Regions from separate parts of the Paenibacillus sp. G34 genome, predicted to be linked through region 2. Evidence: predicted binding sites of a transcription regulator. Region 2 holds the regulator's gene; the other holds the start of a gene.
What was found. Region 2 encodes CtsR, which represses protease genes until heat stress. Its sites were predicted from a motif close to ATGGTCAATAAAGGTCAAACA; they were not measured.
Positions count from the first base shown of each region.

Region 1 (15,422 bases), 1.1 Mb from region 2:
TCGAGAAAACAACGAGCAGCAATTTCAAAGCAATATCCATTCTTTCCACCTCCTACCCATGTGGGCATAACATCTGACCATAAAAACAGTTACTTTAATTGTAGCATAGCTATAGGCGTGATACAAGTAGTACACCGCACCCTATTTCCCTTAAATTTCAAAATTGGACACCAAGTATTCATATATCTAATACATCCAAACTGTACAGCACCATATATGATCATAAAAAAAGACAAGCCGGTTACCCGGCTTGCCCGAAAAGCTGTATGCACAGCTTATTTTTTGAGGTTGTAGAATCCTTTAAGACCATTGTATTGAGCAAGCTCATCCAATTGATCTTCGATGCGAAGCAATTGGTTGTATTTTGCGATACGGTCTGTACGGGAAGGAGCACCCGTTTTGATTTGACCCGCGTTTGTTGCAACAGCGATGTCAGCGATTGTGCTGTCTTCGGACTCACCGGAACGGTGGGAGATAACAGCTGTGTATCCTGCACGTTTAGCCATTTCGATTGCATCGAATGTTTCAGTCAATGTACCGATTTGGTTTACTTTGATCAGGATGGAGTTACCGATACCTTGCTCGATACCTCTAGCAAGACGCTCTGTGTTCGTTACGAACAAGTCGTCACCAACGAGTTGTACTTTGTCACCCAATTTTTCAGTGAGCAATTTCCAACCATCCCAGTCATCTTCGGACATACCGTCTTCAATCGTGATGATTGGGTATTTCTCAACCCATGAAGCCAGAAGGTCAACATACTCAGCGGATGTGTAAGATTTACCTTCACCAGCCAAAGTGTATTTACCATCTTTGTAGAACTCAGTGGAAGCAACGTCCATACCCAAGAATACGTCAACACCTGGTTTGTAACCAGCTTTTTCGATTGCTTCGATGATTGTAGTGATTGCTTCTTCGTTAGAACCCAGGTTTGGTGCGAAACCACCTTCGTCACCTACAGCTGTGTTCAAACCTTTGGAGCTCAATACGGATTTCAGGTTGTGGAAGATCTCTGCGCCTACGCGAAGAGCTTCTTTGAAGCTTGGTGCGCCAACTGGCAATACCATGAACTCTTGTACGTCGATGTTGTTGTCCGCGTGCTCACCACCGTTGATGATGTTCATCATTGGTACTGGCAATGCTTTCGCGTTGAATCCGCCCAGGTAAACATACAGTGGCAATTCCAGAGCGTCAGCAGCAGCGCGAGCTACAGCCATGGATACTGCCAGGATTGCGTTTGCGCCCAATTTACCTTTGTTTGGCGTACCATCCAAAGCGATCATCAATTTGTCGATACCCAGTTGATCCAACGCATCCATGCCGATAACTTCTGGAGCGATGATTTCATTTACGTTTTTAACAGCTTGCAGAACGCCTTTACCGAGGTAACGGGATTTGTCACCATCGCGAAGCTCAACTGCTTCGTGGGCACCAGTGGATGCACCAGATGGAACGATTGCGCGTCCGATTGCGCCGGACTCCAGGTATACTTCAACTTCAACTGTAGGGTTACCGCGGGAGTCGAGGACTTCGCGAGCGTACACGTCAGAAATAATAGTCATGAGTGATAATCTCCTTTTAATTTGGAATTTATTTTAATACGTTCAGAATAGGTGAGTTTCACCAAGCCACTCCGCATGCAGTACCATCTTCCGATCGCTGTTATCCCCTGATTCCTTTGAACTTATTTTCATAAGTTGGAATCCTGTGATAAAGGCGAACGCTAACGCTTCTTCAGATCGGTTCTGCCCGCTTCGTTCCAGGTTCCACTCTGTCTTATTCGACAACCTATTAAAACGAATTACTTACGGGTAGCAATAACGGATGTTCCCGTCATTTCTTCCGGTTGTGGCAATTGCATCAGGTCAAGAATCGTTGGCGCGATATCGGCCAATATTCCACCTTCACGAAGCGTTACATTGGAATCAGTCACGATAAATGGAACCGGGTTCGTGGTATGAGCTGTGAACGGACGTCCTTGCTCATCAAACACCATATCCGCGTTACCATGATCCGCAGTGATCAGCACCACGCCGCCTTTGGCAAGTACCGCGTCTACAACGCGACCCATGCACTCATCCGTCACTTCAACCGCTTTGATCGTTGGCTCCAGCATGCCGGAGTGTCCAACCATGTCAGGGTTAGCAAAGTTCAGGATAATTGCGTCATGTTTATCCGCTTCAATCTCACGGACTGCTGCATCGGCTACTTCATAAGCGCTCATCTCTGGTTGCAGGTCATACGTTGCCACCTTAGGTGAGTTAATCAGCACGCGAGTTTCGCCCGGAAGCTCTACATCACGGCCGCCGCTGAAGAAGAAGGTTACGTGCGGGTATTTCTCCGTTTCTGCAATACGCAGTTGTTTTTTGTTGTTCTGTACCAGCACTTCACCCAGCGTATTGTCGAGGTTTTTAGGCGAGTAAGCCACATAACCTTCAACCGTTTCGCTGAACAACGTCAGGCACACAAAGTGCAAGCCTACAGGGAACTTCGGCCCACGATCGAAACCGCGGAAATCGGAGTTCGTGAATACTTGCGACAACTGGATTGCACGGTCAGGACGGAAGTTCAGGAAGATAACGGAATCGCCACTCTCTACCAGACCTACCGGCTCACCATCCGCTTGAACGATAACCGTTGGTTCAACGAACTCGTCAAATACGGATTTCTCATACGATTCTTCAACCGCTTTGAGTGGATCAGTGTATTTCGGTCCATCGCCGTAAACGATAGCGCGGTAGGATTTCTCCACACGCTCCCAGCGTTTGTCACGGTCCATAGCATAATAGCGGCCTTGAACCGTTGCGATTTTACCTACACCCACTTCATCAATCTTAGCGATCAGCTTCTGCATGAAGTCTTTACCGCTGTCCGGCATAACGTCACGGCCATCCAGGAAGGCATGAATATATACTTCATTCATTTCTTCTTTTTTGGCCAGATCCAGCATCGCGAACAAGTGGTCGATGTGACTATGTACGCCACCATCGGACAACAAGCCGTAGAGATGAAGCTTTTTACCGTTCTGTTTCGCTTCGCGCACCGCTTTGACAAGTGTTTCATTGTCGTAGAACTCGCCGTCACGAATCGATTTGGAGATACGGGTCAAATCCTGATATACGATCCGGCCGGCACCAATGTTCAAGTGACCTACCTCGGAGTTCCCCATTTGGCCTTCTGGCAAACCTACAGCCTCACCGCACGCAGTCAAAGTTGTATGTGGGAACTGGCTCATATAACGGTCATAGTTCGGTTTTTTGGCTTGCGCTACCGCATTGCCTTCCACCGTGTTACGCAGACCGAAGCCATCCATAATGATCAGTGCTACAGGTTTTGGAGCTGTCATCTTACTTCGCCCCCTCAACAAGCGCGATGAACGAAGCCGGCTGCAAGCTGGCACCGCCAACAAGTGCGCCGTCGATGTCGCTTTGTCCGAGGTATTCTGTTACGTTTTCCGGTTTCACGCTGCCGCCGTATTGAATACGAACTGCATCTGCAACCTGCTCGTTGTACAGATCCTTCACCAATGTACGGATGTAAGCAATAACTTCATTCGCATCTTGAGATGTGGAGGATTTGCCTGTACCAATCGCCCAGATTGGCTCATAAGCGATAACGACTTGTGCCGCTTGCTCTGCAGTCAGACCAGCGAAAGCCGCTTCGGTTTGCACTTTGCATACGTCTTTTGTTTGGTTTGCTTCGCGCTCTTCAAGCGTTTCACCAAGGCAGAAGATTGGAGTCAATCCATGACGGAATGCTGCATGCAACTTTTTATTGACAGTCTCATCGGTTTCCGCAAAATACTGACGGCGCTCCGAGTGACCGATAATCACGTAATCAACACCCAGTTCCTTCAGCATGATCCCGCTGATTTCACCAGTGAATGCGCCGTTGTCTTCAAAGTGAAGATTTTGTGCACCGATTTTGATGTTAGTGCCTTTCACAGCTTCTACCAGGGATGGCAGGTTTGTAAAAGGTGCGCAGATTACTGTTTCTACGCCTGCGACTTCCGCTTTTCCTTTAACTTCCTGAATGAAGTCATTGGATTCGGAAACCGTTTTGAACATTTTCCAGTTACCCGCGATAATTGGTGTTCTCATTGGTCTCAACTCCTTCATGCTATAGCTTAAAGCTTACTTGTCGTTCAATGCAACTACGCCTGGAAGCACTTTGCCTTCCATGAACTCGAGCGATGCACCGCCACCTGTAGAGATGTGGTCCATTTTGTCAGCCAATTTGAACTTCTCAGCTGCTGCTGCAGAGTCACCACCACCGATTACGGTGTATGCAGATGTTGTAGCGCAAGCTTCTGCCACTGCACGAGTACCGTGGGAGAATGGCTCGATTTCAAATACGCCCATAGGTCCGTTCCATACAACCAGTTTGGAGTTTTTAACTACGTCAGCGTAGATCTCACGTGTTTTAGGACCGATGTCGATACCTTCCCAATCTGCAGGAATGTCGCCAACTTCAACGATTTTTGTGTTTGCGTTCGCACTAAAGTCGTCAGAGATTACGATATCCACTGGCAGGTAGAAGTTTTTGCCCAGTTTTTTTGCTTTTTCGATAAAGCCCAGTGCTACATCCAATTTGGACTCATCCAGCAGGGATTGACCTACTTCGTGGCCTTGAGCCTTCATGAATGTGTAAGACAAACCACCACCGATGATTACGTTGTCTGCAATGTTCAGCAGGTTGTCGATCACATCGATTTTGTCTTTTACTTTGGAACCACCGATGATTGCTGTGAAAGGACGCTCAGGGTTGGAAATAGCTTTACCCAACACATCAAGCTCTTTTTCCATCAACAAACCGGACACTGCTGGAAGCAAGTGAGCGATTCCTTCTGTCGAAGCATGTGCTCTGTGAGCTGCGCCGAATGCATCGTTAACGAATACATCAGCCAGTTCAGCAAATTGTTTTGCCAGTTCCGGATCGTTTTTCTCTTCGCCTGCGTGGAAACGAACGTTTTCAAGCAACAATACGTCGCCATCGTTCAATGCTGCGACTTGAGCTTTAACCGCTTCGCCAACGGAATCATCCGCTTTAGTAACCGGTTTACCCAGCAATTCAGACAAACGCTCCGCTGCTGGCGTCAAACGCATGGATTCTACAACTTCACCTTTTGGACGTCCCATGTGGCTCGCCAAGATCACTTTTGCACCTTTTTCGATCAGGAAGTTGATCGTAGGCAGTGTTGCACGAATACGCTTGTCATCTGTAATTTTACCATCTTCGAGCGGCACATTGAAATCTACACGGACGAATACCCGTTTACCATTCAATTCGATATCACGTACACTTTTTTTGTTCATCTCTATTTCCTCCGCACCCATGTATTTGGTGAACCTTTCAAGAGCTGAATCCCTTGTCAGTCCTGGTGTTCATGAGAAATTTACTAAATATCCATATATAAAGAGCGGAAACAATAACAATCTGTTTCCGCTCTATGTTATTACAGATATTACTTGATCATTTTTGCAAAGTGCTCCAATGTGCGAACCAATTGAGCTGTGTAGGACATTTCGTTGTCATACCAAGCTACAGTTTTAACCAGTTGTTGGTCGCCAACAGTCAGAACTTTAGTTTGAGTTGCATCAAACAGGGAACCGAAAGTGATTCCTTGGATATCGGAAGATACGATTTCGTCTTCAGTGTATCCGAAAGTTTGTGGGTCGGAAGCTTCTTTCATTACTGCGTTAACTTCTTCAGCAGTAACTTTTTTGCCCAGAACAGTTACAAGCTCAGTCAGGGAACCAGTAGCTACTGGTACACGTTGAGCCGCACCATCCAATTTACCTTGCAGTTCAGGGATAACCAGACCGATTGCTTTAGCAGCACCAGTTGTGTTAGGGATGATGTTTTCAGCTGCTGCGCGAGCACGACGGAAGTCACCTTTAGGGTGTGGAGCATCCAACGTGTTTTGGTCGCCAGTGTAAGCGTGAATTGTAGTCATCAAACCTTGAACGATTCCGAATTTGTCTTGCAGTGTTTTTGCCATAGGTGCCAGGCAGTTTGTTGTGCAAGATGCGCCGGAGATTACAGTTTCAGTACCGTCGAGAATTTCATGGTTTACGTTGTAAACGATGGTTTTCATGTCGCCAGTAGCTGGTGCGGAGATAACAACTTTCTTAGCTCCACCTTTCAAGTGTTTCTCAGCTGCTTCTTTCGTTGTGAAGAAACCAGTACATTCCAGAACGATGTCTACACCCAGGTCTCCCCAAGGCAGTTCTTCAGGGTTACGGTTAGCAAGTACTTTAACTTCTTTGCCGTTTACTTTGAAGAAACCATCATGTACTTCAACATCGCCATCGAAGCGACCTTGAGTTGTATCATATTTGAGCAAATGAGCCAGCATTTTAGCGTCAGTCAAGTCGTTGATTGCTACAACTTCAATGCCCTCTACATTTTGAATACGGCGGAATGCCAAACGACCAATACGTCCAAAACCGTTAATACCTACTTTAATCATGAGTAAGTTCCTCCCAAGTTTTGATTAGTTTTTTATGAAACTATATATTCAAGACAGACGGTGAAGTCCGTCAAGACAACAAGAGTTAAGTTTAAAAATAAACCATTTCATCTCTGGTAACGATGTTATTCCATTTCCGCAACGATGACTTCAGCCGCAGCCTCATCAATAATCAGAATATCTTCCTGCCCGAACCGCAGCACGGAATGAATGGCAGCTGCCTTGCTTTTGCCGCCCGCAATACCAATGACAACATCGGTGCGTTCAATATCCTGAAGCCGCATACCCAGTGTAAGCATGGTATGTACCACCTCACCCTGACCATTGAAGTAATACCCGAAAGACTCCGATACGGCCCCTTGCTCCTGAAGTTCGTCGATGATCTCCGGTGCAAGCTTGCGTCTCTTCGCCATCTCCACAGCATCACCAATGCCATGGATAACGATGCGTGATTGCCTGATCAGCTGTAAAATCTCCTGAACACCCGGGTCCTGGATCAGCGATTCATAGGCATGGTCACTAAGCAAATCCGGTACATGCAGGAGTTTGTACTGAGCCCCTGCCCGTTTTGCCATGGTGGATGCAATCGTATTCGCCTGTATTTCCAGGCTTTCTCCCAATCCGCCTCGTGCTGGTACAAACCAGACACCCTTCAGCGAAGTAGGTGGTGTGAGTTGTTCTGCAACACCTGCCGTTGTTGATCCGCCTGTAACGGCAACAACGTCGTTATCATTCATAATACTGCCGAGAGCCTTCGCTCCGGCTCTTCCAAGTTCCCTCTTGGCAAAAGGAGATATATCCGAATCGCCAGGAACTACAACTACCTTTTGCAGACCGTAGGCTTGCTTGATTCGTTCTTCCAGCTCGGATAATCCAAACAGCTCTTTCGCGACAGGTTCTAACTGCTGCAGCAGATTGTAACCCGCCTCGCTGATCTTCATCCCCGCACTGTCAATTTCGATAAGTCCCTGAGCCTTTAACAGATCGGTCTCAGCTCTCAGAACCCGCTCGGTCATCTGCATGGAATTCGCTAACGTTCTCCGCCCAATCACATCCGATAACATAATTTGGTGCAGAATCGTATACCGCTTTTTCAAAACATCCATGAGATCGGGCAGAAGCTGCTTTTGCACTTCTAAGATCGTTCGCATGCTTTCCACTCCCGCAAGCTTCTTGTTCCATCCAAGCTTCTATCATGGCCTCAAAATGTCCCGGGTTAACTTTTTAAGTCCCACGTTTATTCTACCTAAAACTGACGCGAGATGCAAGTGTTTCGATTGCTTATTTCGACAAGGTAGCAGGCGTTTGTACGCGCCTATTTTCACAACCTCTGTACATCGAGATAAGGAAATGAGAGTCTCACACCATATATAGAAGAAACCCCTACATAACATCTATATCTTGCTGTGATTCATTTTCATAGGGCATGTCCAAAACCTCTTATAGCATGTACTGAAATACAAGCTTTATCCATTCTTCTTCATCATGATCATTTCCGCAACAATTCAAACCATCTGTAGAAGAGCACGGCCCATTCATGGAAGATAACGTAAATCCTTTCATCCTAAGGAAAACTAGCATCATTTCCACCCACAGCAACTGCTTGCAATTCACCAGTGCATAAGCTATAATCATTATTGCTGTCACATGATGTGCGCCCGTGGTCCAATGGATATGACGTAGGCCTCCGAAGCCTGAGATCCAAGTTCGATTCTTGGCGGGCGCGCCACTTCATTTTTAACAGCTCATAATGCATTTAACCAACGAAACCGAAAAGGTTTCTTTTTTTTCAAAGTTAGTTTGACTTTCTTTGACTTTTTGTTTGAGATTGTTTATGATGTGGTTAATACGGTAACAGTTTAAATATAAACACCATTTAACATTTACATTTCCGAGGAGGTTTTTCACGTGAGTTATATTCCAATGGTCGTTGAACAGAGCAACCGGGGTGAGCGCGCCTATGATATTTATTCCAGATTGCTGAAGGATCGTATCATTTTCCTTGGCAGCGACGTGAATGACGTTGTAGCGAATGCCATCATGGCACAGATGTTATTCCTGGCAGCGGAAGATCCGGAGAAAGACATTCACCTATACATCAACAGCCCAGGCGGATCCATCACAGCGGGTATGGCAATCTACGATACCATGCAATTCATCAAACCGGATGTATCTACGATCTGCGTAGGTATGGCGGCTTCCATGGGTGCATTCTTGCTGAATGCCGGTGCAAAAGGTAAACGTTTTGCGTTGCCGAACAGTGAAATCATGATTCACCAACCTCTTGGTGGTGCACAAGGTCAAGCGTCGGACATCGAAATCCGTGCACGCCGCATTCTGAAAATGCGTGATACCTTGAATCGCATCATCTCCGAGCGCACAGGTCAACCTCTGGAGCGTATCGAAAAAGATACAGATCGTGACTACTTCATGAGTGCTGCTGAAGCAGCCGATTACGGTATCATCGATAAAGTAATTCAAAACGTTGGCTCCCAAGGCATCTAAGCTTTAGCAGCCTGGAGACAACGAGATTAAGCGCAGCGCGGGCATCACCAGAATATAGGTGAGCATGCCCTGCGCTTTTTTCTTTCAAACAGGCAATATCACCACCCGTTAGCCGGGTGTGTTGCCTGAACAATAAGAAGCCCCCGTCATCAATCCTTTGACGGAGGCTTCTTGTTTATTATTTTTCACAAAGGACGATATAAGTGCTCTTGACTTTAATTTATTGATTTCACCTAGCCTGAGACGAACTCACTTGTCAGACATTACGTTGCTAAACGGCGCTGTGCCCTTAGGCAGAATTTCCTTATACGTGAATTTGATTTCAGGGAAACCTTCCGCATACGCTGTGTACTCATACAACTGGAAGAATACCACTGCACCTGTTGGCGTCACGTAGAAATCCTGGTCTTTGTTCAATCCCTTGTAGCCGCTCAGGTATCCTGTGTTTGCTTTTAGTTGCTCGCCAACCTTTTTGCTGATCGTTTCACGCATGGATTTGCTGTTTGCAATCACATCATCCAGTGTCAGCTCTTTACCTGTATCAAGCGCAAACGTGTGACCTGTTCGGTAAGTCATGCCATGTGCTCCTGCGTAGTCCTCATAACGTTGAGTGATCAGACCTAACACACCGTTCTCATTGTACGTCACCACATACGAAGCTTCGAATGCATATGGACGATTTGCCGTTGCTCCACCGAATTCAGACGTTTGTTTTTTGAACGCAGCAACAGCGGTGTCTACTTCATCTTTGAGCACTTTGTTAATCGCCGCTTCGGCCTCTTTGCTCGCCAGTCCACTCACTTGCGGATATTGCACACTCACCTCAGCATTTTTAACGGTTACCTTCGCTTTGGTCGATTTCACTTGTACGTTATTTTGTTTCACCTTGCTCAGGGTAAGTGTTTTGGTTTTCGCATCCCAGCTACCCTGTACACCCAAATAATCTCTCATTGCAGAGAACGGAATGTATAAACGGCCCTGGATCAACTTTGCTTCAACCTGAGGATAAAAACCGTTAATATACACGTTTGGCTGTCCATCCATCAAACTAACAGTCATCGCATTGCTCGCTGCTGTTACAGTATATGACTTCGTTTTGGCATCATATTTCAATGTTCCGCCTGCCACATCTTTGACCGCTGTCAGCGATACCCATGTAGATCCGCCTTGGAGCAGCCCTTTTTGCGTCAGTGTTTTGCCGCCCGATTTCAATGTTACCTCAGTTGGTGCAATTACTTTGGAAGATACCGATGCCGCTTGAACCGACTGGTCAACCCACGCTGTGCTGCCCCCCATAATTACACCTGCCGCCAATAGTGCACTCGTCCACTTTTTCCAAGTTCTCATCTATAAAACTCCTCTCTAATATCCCATCAGGTTTAATGCGTATGTAAATTGAATTAGATTGTATAGGCCATACGCTTGCCTCTTTATTATAATTAACCCATATTCGGAAAGGTTTACAGCTCCAGTTACAATGTTGATGAAAATCGTACGATATTAATCGCAGAAAATGAACGTTTTGTCACGAACAATGCTACAAAAACGACATGATTCGACTATTTCTTAGACAGGTAACACAAGTACTTTCTGACCCTCGCTTCCTCAAAGCCAGCATGTGCAACAAAAAAGCACGGCCCCGAAGGACAGTGCTTTTGTCATTATTTTAAATTCTTAATATTTAATATTTTATCCCGCGATGTGCAAAAATCCCCTACTTCATCTCATACGTGATATTAAGAACAGTGCTTACTTTCACCTGACCTGCTTCAATCTGTGTACCTGCATCTGATTCATTCTTCGCTTGGGACATGAGTGATTCTGTTGCATAGAACACAGGAACATTAGCATCCGGCTGGCTTACCGAAAGAACAGTACCCAGCTGACGTTTAACCGCTTTAGCAATTGCTCCTGCTTTCACATCGGCATTAGCTACTGCCTTAGCAATCACTTCGGATTCGTATTTCTCCGGATTCTCTACCGTGAAGCGTACATTTTCGATATTATTGGCACCTGCTTGGGAGGCTGCATCCAGAAGTTCACCAATCTTGTCCATATCCCGATATGTTACTGTCAACGTGTGATGTGCTGTGTAACCTTTAATTTTCTGTCCATCTTTTTCACTATACGTGTAGTTTGGTTGCACGTAGAATTGACTGGTTTGAATATCATCTGCACTAATCTTCCATGTGTTTTTCAGCAAATTAGTGACTTTTTGGATTTTAGCCGCATTTGCCTTTTGGGCCGACGCCGCAGTCTCCGCTGTGCTGTTCACACCGATCGACAGATAAGCGATATCCGGCTTCACCTGAATTTCACCTTTACCTACCACATTAATTACATTTTGCTGTACACCCTGAACTTCTGCGGCATATGCATAGTTCCCCGGTGCAACCCAAGCTGTACCCCCAACGAGCAAAGAACTTGCGATCAGCACTGCACCAAACGGTTTCATCCAATGTTTAGCCATTACGAATAACCTCCTCATATGTTAACTTCTCAAACTTGAAGCGATTTGATACCTTAACAGACGGGACAAATTCCATAATGTTGCACTTGACGGTGTCGATTATATACAATTTTATACGAAACGCAAAAAAGCCCCTTGCGGGACTTCTTCATTCGTTCACTGGTGTTAAATCTTATTGATTCTCCAGCTCTTCCTTGCTTACCAGACTAACTAAAGCGTTTACAGCCTGATCGGCATCCGCGCCCTCTGCACTGATCTGAATTTCTGTACCTGTGCTAATGGCAAGGCTCATAATTCCCATGATACTTTTAGCGTTTACTTTTTTATCGTCCTTTTCGACGAACACTTCAGATGAGTACTTATTCGCTTCCTGAACGAACAGTGCTGCAGGTCTGGCATGGAGACCCGTTTTCAAACGGACAACTACCGGGTGCTTTGTCATAGAAACTTACCCCCTATTATGAAATCTGGACATTAAATACACAATTATATTTATACAACATTATACCATTAACCCGTGCTGGACACTAGAAGAAAAAACACGGCTCGCTAACATAGACAGAAAACCGGGAGTTAATCATCTTGTTCATCCGCACGAGTAACCTAAACTGACCTAGAAAGGTCATAACAAAACTTAAACTTAAATAATTCATCTCAACCTTCAACTATAACGTTCGGCACGCACTTTCTCAGCCAGTTCATCAATTTTCCGAAGGCGATGATTCACACCTGATTTACTCACGGTGCCTTTCAGCAACTCTCCGACTTCTTTCAGATTGATATCTGGATGAGCAAGCCTTACCTCGGCCACTTCACGCAGCTTATCCGGAAGAGACTCCAAGCCCACTTCCTTTTGCAGTAAACGGATATTATCGATTTGTCTGACCGCCGCTCCAATCGTTTTGTTCAGATTAGCTGTCTCGCAATTGACGATCCGATTCACCGAGTTACGCATGTCCCGCATGATTCGCACATCTTCAAACTTGAACAAGGCCTGATGAGCACCAATGATGCTAAGCAATTCAATGATTTTCTCGCCTTCCTTAATGTATAGGATGAATCCTTTTTTCCTTTCTATACACCGGGCATTGAGATGAAATTCATTCGCCAGATCTACAAGTGCCTGACAATGCTCTTCATACATGGAGGCAATCTCCAGATGGTACGAAGAGCCCTCTGGATTATTCACTGATCCGCCCGCCAAAAACGCACCGCGAAGATATGCCCGCTTGCAACAGTTCTTCTCCAGAAGTTCGGCGTTAATGCCAGGAGTAAACAGGAATCCTTCAGAGACGATGTGCAGATCCTTTAAAATCTCCTGAACCATAGTCGGAACACGAACAATGTACACATTGTTCTTTTTCAGCCGCATTTTTTTGCGTACCAACAATTCCGTATGCACTTGAAAATGCTTTTTAAGCAGAGAGTATGCCCTTCTTGCAATCGCAGCATTCTCTGTCGAAATATCCAAAATGACTTTTTTATTCGATAACTGCACTGCACCAAGCATACGGATGAGGGCTGAAAGTTCCGCCTTTTCGCAGCACGCTTCGCTTTCAATCATTGTTAATTCTTTTTTGGTCTGTGCTGCAAATGACATGGGACTTCACCTCTTCCGTAACATCCAATTTTGAACCAGTTGATAAATATGATGACTAAGCTTATCAGCATCATGACGCAGATAGGTTTTGAACAGAACAAGGGTGTCGGCGACAACCTGATATCCTGAACTTTTCAGCACATTCATATCGAGAACAACCGGCTTTGCTCCTTTTTCCGCATACTTATTTTGCACTTGTAGCGGAATGTCACCATTATTAACAATCACATAGTCAAAGAGCTGATGACCAATATGCTCATGAACGGCTTTAAGATGATCGCTCACCGTGTAATTATCCGTTTCTCCTGGCTGTGTCATCACATTACAGATAAACATCTTTACTGCATCCGTTTCGACAACAGCCTCTGCCAGTTTGGGCACAAGCAGATTAGGAAGGATACTTGTATAAAGACTGCCTGGGCCGATCAGAATTGCATCCGCCTGGCGTATTGCTTCCACAGCTTCTGGCAACGGCTCCACGTGATCCGGTTCAAGGAAAACACGTTTAATGCGTCCGCCTGCCTCCGGAATTTTGGACTCGCCCGTAATAATCGATCCATCCTCCATCTCGGCATGTAACACAACAGCCTGACCTGCTGCTGGAAGCACCTGACCCCTAACGGCAAACACGCGGCTAAGCTCCCGCACAGCGGTCACAAAGTCGCCTGATATATCCGTCATTGCAGCCAATATCAAATTACCCAGGCTGTGGCCTGCAAGCCCCGCACCTGTGTTGAAACGATACTTTAACATGTCCGAAAGCAGTGGTTCAACATCGGCAAGCGCGGTAAGCACGTTACGAATGTCGCCAGGAGGCGGCATTTGCAGCTCACTACGCAGGATGCCTGAACTCCCACCGTCATCGGCAACCGTAACGATGGCCGTGATATCCATCGGCTTCTCTTTTAAACCGCGTAACATCACAGATAATCCGGTTCCGCCGCCCATAACAACGATTCTCGGACGTTCTCTCCGTGGTCCGGCCTCTTTCATCCCTTCACCCTCTTCAATGACGGTCCCGGTCAGCGTCGCGATGGCTTACGGTAACAGCTTCAGTCTCACTGCTTCCGAGCATTTTGCCCAAATATTCCGATATTGCTACCGAACGATGCTTGCCTCCGGTACAGCCGATTCCAATAATAACCTGGCTTTTGCCTTCCTTCCGGTATTGCGGAATCAGAAAATGCAGCATATCCAGTAGCTTGGTCAGAAACGCTTGCGTTTCCGGCCATTTCATAACATATTCGTACACTTCACTATTCTGTCCTGTATTCGGCCGCAAATGATCAATATAATGCGGATTCGGTAAAAAACGAACATCGAATACAAGATCCGCATCAATTGGAATACCGTATTTAAATCCGAAGGACGTTATATTCACGGATAACATCTGGCTCTCCAAGTGAGAGAACCGCGATATGATGCGCTCCTTCAATTGAGCAGGCTTCATCGTGCTGGTATTCAGCACCTGAGTTGCCGAATTTTTGAGTTCTTCCAGCATCTTGCGTTCCAGCTTGATGCCGTCCAGCGGCATCCCTTCCGGAGCAAGCGGATGTCTGCGTCTACTCTCTTTATAACGTTGGACCAGCACAGAATCTGTCGCATCCAAAAATAAAATTTCACAATGGATCGTAAAATGATCCTTGATATAATTCAAAGACTCGGATAATGCCGTAAAGAATTCACGTCCCCGCAGATCGATGACCAGCGCTACTTTACCGATCTTGCCATTGGACTGTTCGATCAGTTCTGCGAATTTGGGAATTAAAACAGGCGGTAAATTATCTACACAGAAAAACCCCAGATCCTCCAGGCTCTGCACAGCTATCGTTTTACCCGCTCCGGACATGCCGGTAATGATAATGAGCGTGGCGCCTGTGCCTGGTGAGCCTTCACCGTCAAGCATAAATGTCCCCTCCTTATCATATTGCTGTCGGATTATCGTGTTACGAGTTTACTACGAACGCAAGAGGAGACCTGCCGCACCTACAATACCTGCATCATTACCCAGCGTTGCTTCCAAAATCTGAACTCCCTGTTGTAGCGGTTCCGGTGTCAATTGAGCAAACACGGTGCGAATCTCATCAAACAGGAAGTCCCCCGCCTTGGATACACCACCGCCAACAATGAACAGTTCCGGATTCAACACAGCGGCTACGGTTGCCATGGATTTGCCCAAATAGTACGCTGCACGGTTTACGATCCGCAACGCCACTTCATCGCCCGCCTTGGCCGCATCAAATACTTCCTTGGCAGCAATTTTGTCTACCAGAGCAAGGGATGTATGGTCACCACGCTCTACAGCATCCTTAGCCATACGGATGATACCCGTTGCGGATGATACCGTCTCAACACATCCCATTTTACCACAGCCA
Region 1 covers NZ_CM166469.1:179,298-194,719, reverse strand. The annotation lists gene secG (preprotein translocase subunit SecG) at 1-40, opposite strand, end outside; gene eno (phosphopyruvate hydratase) at 276-1,562, opposite strand; gene gpmI (2,3-bisphosphoglycerate-independent phosphoglycerate mutase) at 1,802-3,346, opposite strand; gene tpiA (triose-phosphate isomerase) at 3,348-4,100, opposite strand; gene AC1VYS_RS00915 (phosphoglycerate kinase) at 4,134-5,315, opposite strand; gene gap (type I glyceraldehyde-3-phosphate dehydrogenase) at 5,465-6,472, opposite strand; gene AC1VYS_RS00905 (sugar-binding transcriptional regulator) at 6,598-7,623, opposite strand; tRNA gene AC1VYS_RS00900 (tRNA-Arg) at 8,127-8,201, shown strand; gene clpP (ATP-dependent Clp endopeptidase proteolytic subunit ClpP) at 8,381-8,977, shown strand; gene AC1VYS_RS00890 (stalk domain-containing protein) at 9,227-10,324, opposite strand; gene AC1VYS_RS00885 (SIMPL domain-containing protein) at 10,692-11,447, opposite strand; gene AC1VYS_RS00880 (HPr family phosphocarrier protein) at 11,620-11,889, opposite strand; gene whiA (DNA-binding protein WhiA) at 12,109-13,047, opposite strand; gene AC1VYS_RS00870 (gluconeogenesis factor YvcK family protein) at 13,054-14,040, opposite strand; gene rapZ (RNase adapter RapZ) at 14,054-14,953, opposite strand; gene AC1VYS_RS00860 (ROK family glucokinase) at 15,005-15,422, opposite strand, start outside.
Region 1: the regulator CtsR is predicted to act here: its motif matches at 8,270-8,290, upstream of clpP (ATP-dependent Clp endopeptidase proteolytic subunit ClpP).

Region 2 (15,422 bases):
TACATCTGTCTGTCAATAAACATCTGCTCTTGCAGACGTTTGAGGCCTTCCTTGATGGTACGGGCACGAACCTCGCCAATGCCGTCCACTTCATCGAGTTCTTCAATCGTTGCCATGATGACATGAGGTAATTGCTCAAATTGATCCACCAGGTTATGAATAATTACATTAGGCAAACGAGGGATCTTATTTAATACCCGATATCCGCGCGGGGCAACCGAATCTTCAGATGTTGCCGCAGAAGAAGGATAACCAAGGAGCCGTACAATATGATGTGCATCAAGCAATTCATCGTCCGACAATCTTTTTAAGCCCATAATAATTTCACGAATCTTGTCGTCGCTATCATCCCGTGCATAGTCTTTATACAGTAGCCATGCTTCTTCCTCTGTAGTACCTACGAGTTCTTCCATTTGCATGGAAATGAGCCTTCCTTCGTTCCCCAGTTCATCAATGTACCGTTCAATCTCCGTTTTGATCCGCAGTACCATTTCTGTTCGCTGAATAACATTAACCACCTCAGGAATCGTCACCAGCTCCTCAAATTCGGAAGCACTCAGATTCGTAAGAGATTGCTTCAAGACGGCTTTATACTTTTCGAGCGTTTGAATCGCCTGATTGGCTTTGGTCAAAATAACCCCTATTTCCTTAAGCGAATATCTAAGGGTTCCCTGGTACAGGGTAATAATATTCCGGCGCTGTGAGATGGAAACGACCAATTTGCCGGTTTGTTTCGCTACTCGCTCTGCGGTCCGGTGACGAATGCCTGTCTCTGAGGAAGAGATGGAGGAGTCGGGAATCAGCTGTGTGTTGGCATACAAAATCCGCTTCAAATCCTCACTCAGAATAATGGCACCGTCCATTTTGGCAAGCTCATACAGGTAGTTCGGGGAGAAATCACAGTTAATCGAAAATCCCCCATCCACCACTTCCATTACTTCAGGGCTGTATCCTACAACAAGCAGTGCGCCCGTCTTGGCGCGCAGCACATTTTCCAGACCTTCGCGGAAAGGTGTACCTGGTGCGATCAGCCTTAACAAATCATTCATATTGTCCAGTTGGCTTGAATCCTTCATCTTGTTATGCCCCCTAATCTAAAGCAACCGCTAGTGCATCTGCCACGGTATTCACACCGATCAGTTGTATCCCGCGAGGATGTTTCCAGCCCTTTAAGCTTTTTTCTGGTAAAATAACTCGTTTGAAGCCCAGCTTCGCGGCTTCTTTCACACGTTGTTCTGCCCTGGATACGGCACGAACTTCACCCGTCAAGCCAATCTCGCCAAAGATGACATCATCCGGCTTGGTTGGCACATCTCTCAAGCTGGAGGCAATGCTAACTGCCACAGCCAGATCAACCGCTGGTTCATCTAGCCTTACACCACCAGCCACGTTCAAGTAGGCATCCTGTGTCTGCAGGAACATGCCCATCCGTTTTTCCAGCACCGCAATGATCAGATTCAATCGATGATGATCTATCCCTGTTGCCATCCGCCGGGGAGAAGGGAAGTGTGTCGTGGAAATCAAAGCCTGCAACTCCACCAGCAACGGCCGTGTACCCTCCATACTCGCTACAACGGTAGATCCGGCTACGCCGAGTGGACGTTCAGATAAAAATAGCTCTGAGGGATTACCGACTTCACGAAGACCGTCTTCTCCCATTTCAAATATGCCAATTTCGTTGGTGGAACCAAATCGGTTCTTCACCGCGCGAAGAAGACGATACGTGTGATGTCGTTCTCCTTCGAAATAAAGCACGCAGTCCACCATATGTTCCAACATGCGGGGGCCAGCGATGGCACCTTCTTTGGTAACATGCCCTACAAGAACCGTTGCAATGCCTCGGCCTTTGGCAATCCGCATGAATCTGGACGTGCATTCCCTTACCTGTGCTACACTCCCTGGTGCACTGGTAACTTCGGGCAAATATACCGTCTGAATGGAGTCGATGACAAGAAAATGCGGCTGGATCTGATCCACCGCTTCCTCTACCCGCTCCATATTGGTTTCACACAGCACATACAGCTCCGGCGAAAGTGCACCTAGACGGTCTGCCCGTAATTTTGTTTGCTTCACGGATTCTTCCCCAGACACATATAAAACTCGTAATCCCGAGTGGGTTAGTGCATGAGAAGTCTGTAACATCAACGTTGATTTACCAATTCCCGGGTCACCGCCCACTAGAACAAGCGAACCTGGCACAATACCGCCGCCCAATACACGGTTCAACTCCCCGATTCCAGTCTGTACACGCGGCTCCTGACCGCTATCTATATCTATGATAGGAAGCGGTTTATCTTTACTGTCAAACAGAGGAGAATTTCTCCCTTGTGTTTTGACCACCGTTTCGGTTTCTTCTATCATTGAATTCCAGGACTGACAACCAGGACATTTTCCGTACCATTTGGGGGCTTCATAGCCGCATTCCGTACATTGAAACTTGGTTTTTACTTTGGCCACTTCAGCACTCCTATAGATGATTTTATAACAGCATTTTGCATTATTCGACGAATTTTGCTCATTCCCCCTAACCTTCAGGGTTACTAAAAGTTTACCATTGTTTGAGATTTTTCGTAAAGGATTATCGCAAACTTTACACATGTTCCTGGTGAATTACGCTACATTTCAATCACAACTCCGGTACATATGAAAAAATCCTTCTCGGCGGAAGCCGAGAAGGATCAGAACATGCCTATAAGCTGCTTTCATTCAGCCGCTCATCCCATATTTATTTCGTTTCAATTTCCTCATTGGACGGAACTGATGCCTCTTTTTTCGTTACAGACAATGCACCATTCTCTTCATCGATGAGCAACGAATCCCCTTTGGTAACATTACCTGTGAGCAACTCTTCAGACAATTTGTCTTCAATATGCTTCTGAATTGCCCGGCGAAGTGGACGCGCACCGTAAGCAGGATCGAAGCCAGCTTTCGCTAAGAAGGCCTTAGCGTTATCGGTGAGCTCAAAGTCAACCTCGTATTCATTGAGACGTTTACGTAGTTCCTCACTCATGAGAGTAACAATCTCAGCGATGTGTTTCTGTTCGAGTGAGTGGAACACGATAATCTCATCGATCCGGTTCAGGAACTCAGGACGGAAGCTTTTCTTCAGCTCATCCATCACTTTGCCCTTCATGTTATCGTAATCTGCCCCTGCATCCACAACTGCGGTGAAGCCAAGCGTAGAATTACGTTTAATCGCTTCTGCACCCACATTGGATGTAAGGATAATCAGTGTATTGCGGAAGTCAACGACACGACCTTTGGAATCGGTCAGACGACCATCTTCCAGCACTTGCAGCAAAATGTTGAATACCTCAGGATGTGCTTTCTCCACTTCATCCAGCAGGACAACGGAGTACGGTTTGCGACGAACTTTCTCTGTCAACTGACCGCCTTCTTCGTATCCAACATATCCTGGAGGCGCTCCGACCAGTCGTGATGTGGAGTGTTTCTCACCATATTCGGACATGTCAATCCGGATAACGGCATTTTCATCACCAAACATCGCTTCAGCAAGTGCACGAGCAAGCTCGGTTTTACCTACCCCAGTAGGGCCTAGGAAAATAAATGAACCCATTGGACGTTTTGGATCTTTAAGTCCGGCACGTGCACGACGAACAGCACGGCTTACCGATTTAACTGCTTCATCCTGCCCGATAACCCGTTCATGAAGAATGGACTCCAAAGTCATCAAACGTTGTGTCTCTTCTTCCTTCAGCTTGTTCACCGGAATTCCTGTCCAGTTGGCCACCACTTGAGCGATATCCTCTGGAGTAACCTCGGAATCAGTACGTCCTTGTTTTTCTTTCCATTGGTTTTTGGTTGTATCCAGCTCTTCACGGATTTTTTGTTCCGTATCACGCAGCGCCGCTGCCTTTTCGAACTCTTGGCTTTGAACCGCGGCATCTTTTTCCTTACGGATATCTTCCAGACGGCTCTCCAATTGTTTCAGGTTTGGCGGAATAGTATATGAGTTCAATCTCACTTTTGATCCAGCTTCATCAATCAAGTCGATCGCTTTATCCGGCAAGAAACGATCTGTGATGTAGCGATCCGACAATTTAACGGCTTGCACAATCGCTTCATCCGTAATTTTCACGCGGTGATGCGCCTCGTAACGATCACGCAGACCGTGCAGAATTTGAATGGCTTCTTCCGGCGAAGGCTGATCTACCGTAATCGGTTGGAAACGACGCTCCAGCGCAGCATCTTTCTCGATGTATTTGCGATACTCATCCAATGTCGTTGCACCGATGCACTGTAATTCTCCACGAGCGAGTGCCGGTTTTAAAATATTCGAGGCATCGATAGCACCCTCAGCACCACCTGCACCAATCAACGTGTGCAGCTCATCGATGAACAGGACAATGTTGCCGGCCTGACGAATCTCATCCATGATTTTTTTCAAACGGTCCTCGAACTCACCACGATACTTGGTTCCGGCTACAACCGAACCCATATCAAGCGTCATTACCCGTTTGTCGCGCAATGTTTCAGGAATTTCGTTAGCGATAATTTTCTGTGCAAGCCCCTCAGCAATAGCTGTTTTACCTACACCAGGCTCACCAATCAATACCGGGTTGTTTTTGGTACGGCGACTCAATACCTGAATAACACGCTCGATTTCCTTGCTACGACCAATAACCGGATCAAGGTTATTCTCTCTGGCATAAGCCGTAAGATCGCGAGCTAGGCTGTCCAGTGTTGGTGTGCTTACATTGGCAGGTGTGCCGTTGTGACTTGATACTGCTTCGCTGCTGCCCAGCAATTGCAGTACTTGTTGCCGTGCTTTGTTTAAGCTGATGCCGAGGTTATTAAGCACACGTGCCGCAACCCCTTCACCTTCACGGATCAATCCGAGAAGAATATGTTCTGTGCCTACATAGGTGTGACCGAGTTTACGAGCCTCATCCATGGACAGCTCAATGACTTTTTTAGCACGCGGCGTATATGCAATGTTCGTAGGTTGCTCCTGGCCACGGCCAATTAGCGTTTCTACTTCATCCTGAATTTTTTCCAATCCGAGTCCCAGGCCGATCAGTGCTTTGGCAGCAATGCCTTCACCTTCACGAATGAGGCCGAGCAAAATATGCTCTGTACCGATGTTATTATGACCGAGACGGACAGCTTCTTCCTGCGCGAGTGCGAGCACCTTTTGGGCCCGTTCCGTAAATCTTCCAAACATCATATCTCCTGCACCTCCATGGTTTTGGATAAAACGAGGGGATTAAATCCATTGGACAACCCTTCGTATTCTTCATATCATTTTTGTTTGCAGCCATGCTGCGAATAAAATCATTGGTGGCTCCATTAAAAGCGAAAGCCTTAGTATATAAAAGCCGCAAATGCGGCATGAAACCGATATTAGTGTTCAGGAAGTTTATCCAGAACTTTTAGCTGCATTGATCGTATCACGAATTAACTGAGCTCGATAGATGTCACGCTCATCCGTACGCATATCGCCAAACGTTTTTTGCAAAAAACCTGGTTGCGTCATCACGTTCAGCTCATTCATTACAGGTATGGATAGCCCATCCAGCAAACCAAGATCTACACCGAGCCGGACATCAGATAAGCGCTGCGCCGCTTCCTTCGTGTCTACAATGGCCGCATGGGACAAGATTCCGTAGGAACGCATCACACGATCTGTAATACGCAGTCTCGAATCGGTAATGAGTCGTTCTCTGGCTGTACGTTCATGACCAATCATCTGTAAAACTACACTGTGCAGATTGTCGATCACTTCTTGTTCCGTTTGTCCAAGTGTAATCTGATTGGAGATTTGGAACAAGTTACCCATCGCCTCGCTGCCCTCTCCGTAAATTCCTCGAACCGTTAATCCCACTTGGGATACGGCACTCAGAATACGGCCGATTTGCTGTGTCATAACGAGTGCGGGAAGATGCATCATGACAGACGCTCTGACACCTGTTCCAACGTTGGTTGGGCAACTGGTCAGATAACCTCTGCGATCATCAAACGCATAATCCACGTGCGCTTCAAACGCATCATCTATAGCGGAAGCTTTCTCCCAAGCCTCTTTGACCTGGAACCCCGGATAGAGGCACTGGATACGCAGATGATCCTCTTCATTAATCATAATGCTTACCGATTCATCCTCACTGAGGATGACAGCCCCGTTTGTCGATTCATTTGCCAGACTCGGACTAATCAGATGTTTCTCCACCAGCACACGCTTGTCGAGTTCGTCGATATCGATCAGATCAAGTGTAGTAAAATCACCAAAGGCGTGTACGTCATCGTACTGAAGTACTTCGCTCAGTTTATTCAGCACCTCTTCCGATTGCTCATCCGAAGCCAGCATCGGAAACGGGATATGCTGAAGGTTACGTGCAATACGGACACGACTGCTGATCACGATCTCTGAATCGGCTGCATCACTGCGCATCCACTCACTGAGCGCCTTCTCTGTAAAGCGCAGATTAGGCATCATGCTTCCCTCCTACTTATGACAAACTTTACTCCTGAGCTATTTCTTTTTCAAGTTCACGGATTTGATCACGAATCTGAGCTGCCTCTTCGAATTCTTCTTGGGCAATGCTCTGCTTCAGATTTTGCTTCAGATCAGCAATCTGTCGTTTCACCTTAATGCGTCCGCCCGCTCTGGCAGGAACTTTACCCACATGAGACGTGCTACCATGCACTCGTTTGAATAATGGGTCCAGACGACTGTCAAAGTATTTATAACACGAACTACAGCCGAAACGGCCAACTTTGCTGAACTGGGCATAAGTCATGCCGCACTCTTCACATTGCAGCGTCTTGGCAGGCGCAGCACCTGAACTCTTGCCTGCCGGATCAAAATCAAGCAATCCTGACAGCAGATTGTGAATGGAAAATCCTCCTGATGTTCCAGGGATCATCTCGCCCTTCTCACGGGCACATGATTCACAGATATGAAATTCCGTCTTCTCTCCATTTACAATTTTCGTGAAATGAAGTGTTGCCGGACGTTTATTACATTCTTGGCACAGCATATAGATGTACCTCCTTTGATCCCGATAGTTTTCATTTACCGAGCAAAGATATTAACATCGCCTTCAACATTCTGGCACGAATTTGATCCCGGTAAGGAAGTTTGACCATAAGAACTTCTCTCGACACAGCCGCACGCATCAACCCGGCTTCCCGCTTGCTTAAGAAACGCGCTTCTTCCAGTTGATAGATCAAGCCTTCCGCAGCAGTCTGTCCAATCTCCTCACCAATACTATGATGAAGATGGTTGTGCAGAGCGGATTGGGCAGGTAATTCAATGCGCTGTATACGAACATATCCACCACCGCCACGTTTACTCTCTACCAGATAACCTTTTTCCAGAGTGAAACGGGTGCTGATGACATAATTGATCTGGGAAGGTACACATGAAAACTGATCTGCCAGATCATTACGCTGAATTTCAATCATTCCTTCGGGACTTTCATGCAAAATACCCTTCAGATATCGTTCGATAATATCAGAGATATTACGCATCCAATCATCCTCCACTGTCTGAAACGTTAAGTCAATAAGGACCCACACGCCCCCACAGAGTACACCTTCTCCACCCATTTAACCACTCAGAGAAACAGCGAATCTTGCCACCTCGGATGTTAAACAGGAGAACAAAGGAAGCACGAAGGTCCTTTAATATCTCCTTGATCTCCAATGACATGTATCTGAACCACGATACCTTTCATCAGAGAGCAATAAGAAAGCCGAACATCATATCACAGTTACAATAGTATGTGTTTAACCTTCAGTTGACTTTGACTTTCTTTGACTTTATATACATTATAGCATATTTTAATGGTTTGCCAAGTGGGGGCACTATTCATTTTTTACGATTTTACACGAAATATTCGCCTGACACAAAAAAACCTCTCCCGGACATCGGGAGAAGTTCTGATTGCTTTCAATTACGCTGTGTATCTACTTGGATCAATAATACTTGATATCTGCAGGCTTAAAAGAAATCGAGCAAATAGGTTTCACGATATGGAATAGCCTTCTCCAGCGCTTGAATCGCGGTATCCGTGCCTTCCATTCTACCGATCTGTGCCATCTCTGCTGGTCTGCGATACCCCATTAACATCGCTGTGAGTGATTGGATGCTCAGTCGAATGGTTTGATCCAGCGGACCTTCGTGTACTGATTCTGCCTTTTTCCATATCGAAGCCGTTCCGTTCATTGCCACATTTAATTCCCATACCCCTTCATTCCAAGGAGCATATGCATCTTCGACTTCAAGGCAGATCTGTACGGGCGAGTCCTGACTTGCAAAAGGGTACTGCGAAATAAACTGCTCCACGCTCACGATTCGTGCCATAAAGTAAGGCATCACTTCTTGCCCAATCCGTGGATTGTCCAGTTGAAATGCAAGCATATCACTTGCAGGCGCTTGTAAAGTCACCTCGTCAATCATCGAATCATGATTGGCAATGAACGTCCACAGCCCTTGTCTCGCCTCTTCATTCAGATGGACCATTTCGCCAATGGTAAATTTGCTTTCCTTTACCTCGTAAAATACATAACCCTGCGGTTCTCCAGCTTCATCATAATATACAGCTTGCTTGCTACCCTTTTTAACAAATACCGAATTCCCCCACCAAGCGTCATCCCTATTTAACGTTCCATTATAACGCGCGGCATAAGCATCATAGACCTGCTTCAATACTGCAAGTTCAGGATTTTCCCGTTTTATCGTACCTGGAGTTTGCTTTTTGGCTGGCAGTTGCGACGTAGATAATTTGTATTTCTTATATTCAACATAAGTTTCCCAACCGTACTTTCGATAAAAAGAGAACGAAAATGGATGCAAGAACGAGATACTCTGTTTATTCCGCTTCATTTCTTCGAGCGCATATTTCAGCAGCCCAGCTACCCAACCCTTACGTCTGTATTCTGGCCAAGTAGCTACCCCAGCGATTCCACCCATCTCGAAGGAACGTCCATGAATATACGTTTGAAAAGGAATAATCTGAAGTTTGGCACCTACCTGTCCATCCGCATAAACACCCAGCACATTATGCTTAGCAAACTCCTGCCGCCGCTTCTCCAACTGATCTTCTGTCATTGTAAACTGAAAAGCATACTCAGAGAGCGCCATACACGCCTCATAATCGTCCATCGTTAATTTGCGAAGTTCCATATCATCCTGCACCCCATTCTCTTATAATGTAAGCCCATTCTTTTTTAAAAGGTTACGCGATACTTCCCCTTACATTCGAGTGTCTCAGAGGTTCCACTTAAAGTCAAACAGGAGATGCAACGTTCACATCTCCTGAATCTGATATATAAAAAATAAAAACCACCACCGAATTACATCGGCAGTGGTTCTTTGCTTGGCGGCGTCCTACTCTCCCAGGACCCTGCGGTCCAAGTACCATCGGCGCTAGAGGGCTTAACGGTCGTGTTCGGGATGGGTACGTGTGGAACCCCTCCGCCATCGCCACCAAACGCGATTGGATCGAAGCAATGCTTCTTCCATTCATTTTAGAATTGAAAATCATACACACACTCGGTGATGTACCCATTTTCACTTCATTCAGAGTGTTGTTCTCTGAAAACTAGATTCGAAACGAAACTCACGCGACTCAAAACTTGCTATTGGATAAGCCCTCGACCGATTAGTACTGGTCAGCTCCATGCATTACTGCACTTCCACCCCCAGCCTATCTACCTCGTCGTCTTCAAGGGGTCTTACATACTGGGAAATCTCATCTTGAGGGGGGCTTCACGCTTAGATGCTTTCAGCGCTTATCCCGTCCGTACATAGCTACCCAGCGGTGCTCCTGGCGGAACAACTGGTACACCAGCGGTACGTCCATCCCGGTCCTCTCGTACTAAGGACAGCTCCTCTCAAATTTCCTACGCCCACGACAGATAGGGACCGAACTGTCTCACGACGTTCTGAACCCAGCTCGCGTACCGCTTTAATGGGCGAACAGCCCAACCCTTGGGACCTACTTCAGCCCCAGGATGCGATGAGCCGACATCGAGGTGCCAAACCTCCCCGTCGATGTGGACTCTTGGGGGAGATAAGCCTGTTATCCCCAGGGTAGCTTTTATCCGTTGAGCGATGGCCCTTCCATGCGGTACCACCGGATCACTAAGCCCGACTTTCGTCCCTGCTCGACTTGTAGGTCTCGCAGTCAAGCTCCCTTATGCCTTTGCACTCTTCGAATGATTTCCAACCATTCTGAGGGAACCTTTGGGCGCCTCCGTTACTCTTTAGGAGGCGACCGCCCCAGTCAAACTGCCCACCTGACACTGTCCCCGTACCCGATGAGGGCACCAGGTTAGAACCTAGATACGATCAGGGTGGTATCCCAACGGTGCCTCCACGCAAGCTGGCGCTCACGCTTCAAAGGCTCCCACCTATCCTGTACAGATCGTACCCAAATTCAATATCAAGCTGCAGTAAAGCTCCATGGGGTCTTTCCGTCTTGTCGCGGGTAACCTGCATCTTCACAGGTATTAAAATTTCACCGGATCTCTCGTTGAGACAGCGCCCAAGTCGTTACGCCATTCGTGCGGGTCAGAATTTACCTGACAAGGAATTTCGCTACCTTAGGACCGTTATAGTTACGGCCGCCGTTTACTGGGGCTTCGGTTCACAGCTTCGGATTGCTCCTAACCACTCCCCTTAACCTTCCAGCACCGGGCAGGCGTCAGCCCGTATACTTCGCCTTACGGCTTCGCACAGACCTGTGTTTTTGCTAAACAGTCGCTTGGGCCTTTTCACTGCGGCCCCCTCGTGCTATTCACACTACCGGGGCACCCCTTCTCCCGAAGTTACGGGGTCATTTTGCCGAGTTCCTTAACGAGAGTTCTTCCGCGCGCCTTAGAATTCTCTTCTCGCCTACCTGTGTCGGTTTGCGGTACGGGCACCTTCATCTGGCTAGAGGCTTTTCTTGGCAGTGTGAGATCATGACCTTCGCTACTGTAATTTTCACTCCCCATCACAGCTCAGCCTTACGGTTAGCGGATTTGCCTACTAACCAGCCTTACTGCTTGGACAGGCATCCATCAGCCTGCGTCACTACCCTACTGCGTCCCCCCATCGCTCGTAACGATTTACGGTGGTACAGGAATTTCGACCTGTTGTCCTTCGACTACGCCTTTCGGCCTCGCCTTAGGTCCCGACTTACCCTGAGCGGACGAGCCTTCCTCAGGAACCCTTAGGCTTTCGGCGGATCAGATTCTCACTGATCTTTTCGTTACTCATACCGGCATTCTCACTTGTATAATGTCCAGCGCTCCTTACGGTACACCTTCAACCCTTATACAACGCTCCCCTACCCCTGGATCGACTTCACTCCAGCTTCGAAGCCCTGTGTTTATCCCCTGAGAAACATTTGGTCTTCCAAGATTTCACACCTTGTCAGACAAAAATGTCTTTGTGGTAAACACCGCCTCAAAGAAGCAGTGAAGTCGATCCAAGCCATAGCTTCGGTGGTGTGTTTAGCCCCGTTACATTTTCGGCGCAGAGTCACTCGACCAGTGAGCTATTACGCACTCTTTCAATGGTGGCTGCTTCTAAGCCAACATCCTGGTTGTCTGTGCAACTCCACATCCTTTCCCACTTAACACACACTTGGGGACCTTAGCTGATGGTCTGGGCTGTTTCCCTTTTGACAATGGATCTTAGCACTCACTGTCTGACTCCCGGAAGTAAGTCTATGGCATTCGGAGTTTGACTGAGCTTGGTAACCCTTGCGGGCCCCGCACCCAATCAGTGCTCTACCTCCACGACTCTATTTTCCGAGGCTAGCCCTAAAGCTATTTCGGGGAGAACCAGCTATCTCCGAGTTCGATTGGAATTTCTCCGCTACCCCCACCTCATCCCCGCATTTTTCAACATGCGTGGGTTCGGGCCTCCAGTGCGTGTTACCGCACCTTCACCCTGGACAGGGGTAGATCACCCGGTTTCGGGTCTACGTCCACGTACTATGTCGCCCTATTCAGACTCGCTTTCGCTGCGGCTCCGGCTCTTCACCTTAACCTTGCACGGGAACGTAACTCGCCGGTTCATTCTACAAAAGGCACGCCATCACCCCTAAAACGGGCTCTGACTTTTTGTAAGCACACGGTTTCAGGTTCTATTTCACTCCCCTTCCGGGGTGCTTTTCACCTTTCCCTCACGGTACTGCTTCACTATCGGTCGCTAGGAAGTATTTAGCCTTGGCAGATGGTCCTGCCGGATTCATACGGGGTTTCACGTGCCCCGCACTACTCGGGATCCGTCTCGGAGGGAACAGACTTTCAATTACAGGGCTTTTACCTTCTTTGGCGGGCCTTTCCAGACCTCTTCGCTTAACCGGTTCCTTTGTAACTCCATGTGAGACGTCCCACAACCCCAAAGAGCAAGCTCTCTGGTTTGGGCTTCTCCGCGTTCGCTCGCCGCTACTGACGGAATCACTATTGTTTTCTCTTCCTCAGGGTACTTAGATGTTTCAGTTCCCCTGGTATGCCTCACACTAACCTATGTATTCAGTTAGGTGTAACTGGAAATTACCCCAGCTGGGTTTCCCCATTCGGACATCCCCGGATCAAAGCTTGCTTACAGCTCCCCGAGGCAGTTTCGTTGTTCGCCACGTCCTTCATCGGCTCCTAGCGCCTAGGCATCCTCCGTGTGCTCTTAGTAGCTTAACCATATGCTCCGGTTTCGACTGCTCGCTTCCCTTGTTTTGGACTGCGTCCAAAGCCAAAAGTCGCTCCCATTCGATACCATCGCAATTGCAATTGTACTACCGTTTTTATTGAAACTTGTTGAACACAAGTTCAGCTAAAAAGGAATGTTCTAATTTGCGTTTGTTTCGTTTCGATATCTAGTTTTCAAAGAACACAACAAATAGATGAAATTTTTTTTGGTGGAGCCAAGCGGGATCGAACCGCTGACCTCCTGCTTGCAAGGCAGGCGCTCTCCCAGCTGAGCTATGGCCCCTCAAATTCCATCAAAACTGAACAAATGGATGGGTAACTTTGTATTGCTTGCAAGTTCATTGAACTTACATATTTGAATGTTTCCACGCGGGAAACGATTCTCCATAGAAAGGAGGTGATCCAGCCGCACCTTCCGATACGGCTACCTTGTTACGACTTCACCCCAATCATCTATCCCACCTTCGGCGGCTGGCTCCTTGCGGTTACCCCACCGACTTCGGGTGTTATAAACTCTCGTGGTGTGACGGGCGGTGTGTACAAGACCCGGGAACGTATTCACCGCGGCATGCTGATCCGCGATTACTAGCAATTCCGACTTCATGCAGGCGAGTTGCAGCCTGCAATCCGAACTGAGACCGGCTTTGGTGGGATTAGCTCCATCTCGCGATTTCGCAGCCCGTTGTACCGGCCATTGTAGTACGTGTGTAGCCCAGGTCATAAGGGGCATGATGATTTGACGTCATCCCCACCTTCCTCCGGTTTGTCACCGGCAGTCTATCTAGAGTGCCCACCCGAAGTGCTGGCAACTAAATATAAGGGTTGCGCTCGTTGCGGGACTTAACCCAACATCTCACGACACGAGCTGACGACAACCATGCACCACCTGTCTCAACTTTCCCCGAAGGGCACCTGATGCATCTCTGCTTCGTTAGTTGGATGTCAAGACCTGGTAAGGTTCTTCGCGTTGCTTCGAATTAAACCACATACTCCACTGCTTGTGCGGGTCCCCGTCAATTCCTTTGAGTTTCAGTCTTGCGACCGTACTCCCCAGGCGGAGTGCTTAATGTGTTAACTTCGGCACCAAGGGTATCGAAACCCCTAACACCTAGCACTCATCGTTTACGGCGTGGACTACCAGGGTATCTAATCCTGTTTGCTCCCCACGCTTTCGCGCCTCAGCGTCAGTTACAGCCCAGAGAGTCGCCTTCGCCACTGGTGTTCCTCCACATCTCTACGCATTTCACCGCTACACGTGGAATTCCACTCTCCTCTTCTGCACTCAAGTCACACAGTTTCCAGTGCGATCCGGGGTTGAGCCCCGGGATTAAACACCAGACTTACATGACCGCCTGCGCGCGCTTTACGCCCAATAATTCCGGACAACGCTTGCCCCCTACGTATTACCGCGGCTGCTGGCACGTAGTTAGCCGGGGCTTTCTTCTCAGGTACCGTCACCTTGAGAGCAGTTACTCTCCCAAGCGTTCTTCCCTGGCAACAGAGCTTTACGATCCGAAAACCTTCATCACTCACGCGGCATTGCTCCGTCAGGCTTTCGCCCATTGCGGAAGATTCCCTACTGCTGCCTCCCGTAGGAGTCTGGGCCGTGTCTCAGTCCCAGTGTGGCCGATCACCCTCTCAGGTCGGCTACGCATCGTCGCCTTGGTGAGCCGTTACCTCACCAACTAGCTAATGCGCCGCAGGCCCATCCCCAAGTGACAGATTGCTCCGTCTTTCCAGTTCTCTTCAGGCGAAGAAAACAAGTATTCGGTATTAGCTACCGTTTCCGGTAGTTGTCCCAAGCTTGAGGGCAGGTTGCCTACGTGTTACTCACCCGTCCGCCGCTAAGTATCAGGAAAGCAAGCTTTCCATCCACTCCGCTCGACTTGCATGTATTAGGCATGCCGCCAGCGTTCGTCCTGAGCCAGGATCAAACTCTCCAATAAAGATGAATTTCGCAGCATCGTTAAACGCTGTGCACTCATCGGGGTATTGAAAAGAGCGATAAGCTCATTTTGAATCTGACGATTCATTGTAAATCAAAAGTTACTATCCATTTGTTCAGTTTTCAAGGAACTTGGTTACCCATCCTTCGTCAACTTTCGTCAACCAGACAGGAAATTTATCATATCATGTTAACTAAGTTTCTGTCAACATTTTTTTATGTCATTCTTCAAAGCTATTCTACTAATGTCCGTTTGAAGCGACAAGAAATAATATATCATGCTGTCATTATTTTAGCAAGTACTTTATTTAAATTTTATTATGTTCCAATGAGAGTAATGTCAATTGCTGAAGCGAATGTTCAATATGAAGCAGCTTTTGGCTTTGCAAAGCAAAACATAGGGAAGTAATTAGCTCGAATAAGATCAAATTTGAAGTAAGTGATCCAAAAACTTTATAATAAGGTATCTTAAATTGAAGGAAGTACTTCAAGGGTTTTTAAGGTTATACAATCAACAGGAACACGAAAACATCATCATGCAACTTATCAATGCCGCTCTAAGTAATACTTGCTGAATTATTTAAGTGGTACATCGATTGGATTTTTGCTTATTGCCTGCGTTTAACTCAAATCCATGATCCGAGGTGAACACATTTGAAACAGTGGTTAAAAAAGATGCGTAAGGGTTACGGCAAAAAGTTGGTTTCCATTCATGCTTGGAACGCCTGGATCGTTGTCATTCTCTCCATTACTGGTCTTATGCTAATTGGTGGCTTCTGGCGTGAAACGCTGGGTATCGGACGTGTCTGGTTAA
Region 2 covers NZ_CM166469.1:5,573,150-5,588,571, forward strand. The annotation lists gene disA (DNA integrity scanning diadenylate cyclase DisA) at 1-1,076, opposite strand, end outside; gene radA (DNA repair protein RadA) at 1,090-2,457, opposite strand; gene AC1VYS_RS25420 (ATP-dependent Clp protease ATP-binding subunit) at 2,726-5,188, opposite strand; gene mcsB (protein-arginine kinase McsB) at 5,381-6,451, opposite strand; gene mcsA (protein-arginine kinase activator protein McsA) at 6,480-6,998, opposite strand; gene AC1VYS_RS25435 (CtsR family transcriptional regulator) at 7,030-7,491, opposite strand; gene AC1VYS_RS25440 (GNAT family N-acetyltransferase) at 7,964-9,160, opposite strand; rRNA gene rrf (5S ribosomal RNA) at 9,340-9,456, opposite strand; rRNA gene AC1VYS_RS25450 (23S ribosomal RNA) at 9,607-12,654, opposite strand; tRNA gene AC1VYS_RS25455 (tRNA-Ala) at 12,871-12,946, opposite strand; rRNA gene AC1VYS_RS25460 (16S ribosomal RNA) at 13,054-14,609, opposite strand; gene AC1VYS_RS25465 (hypothetical protein) at 14,796-15,017, shown strand; gene AC1VYS_RS25470 (molybdopterin-dependent oxidoreductase) at 15,263-15,422, shown strand, end outside.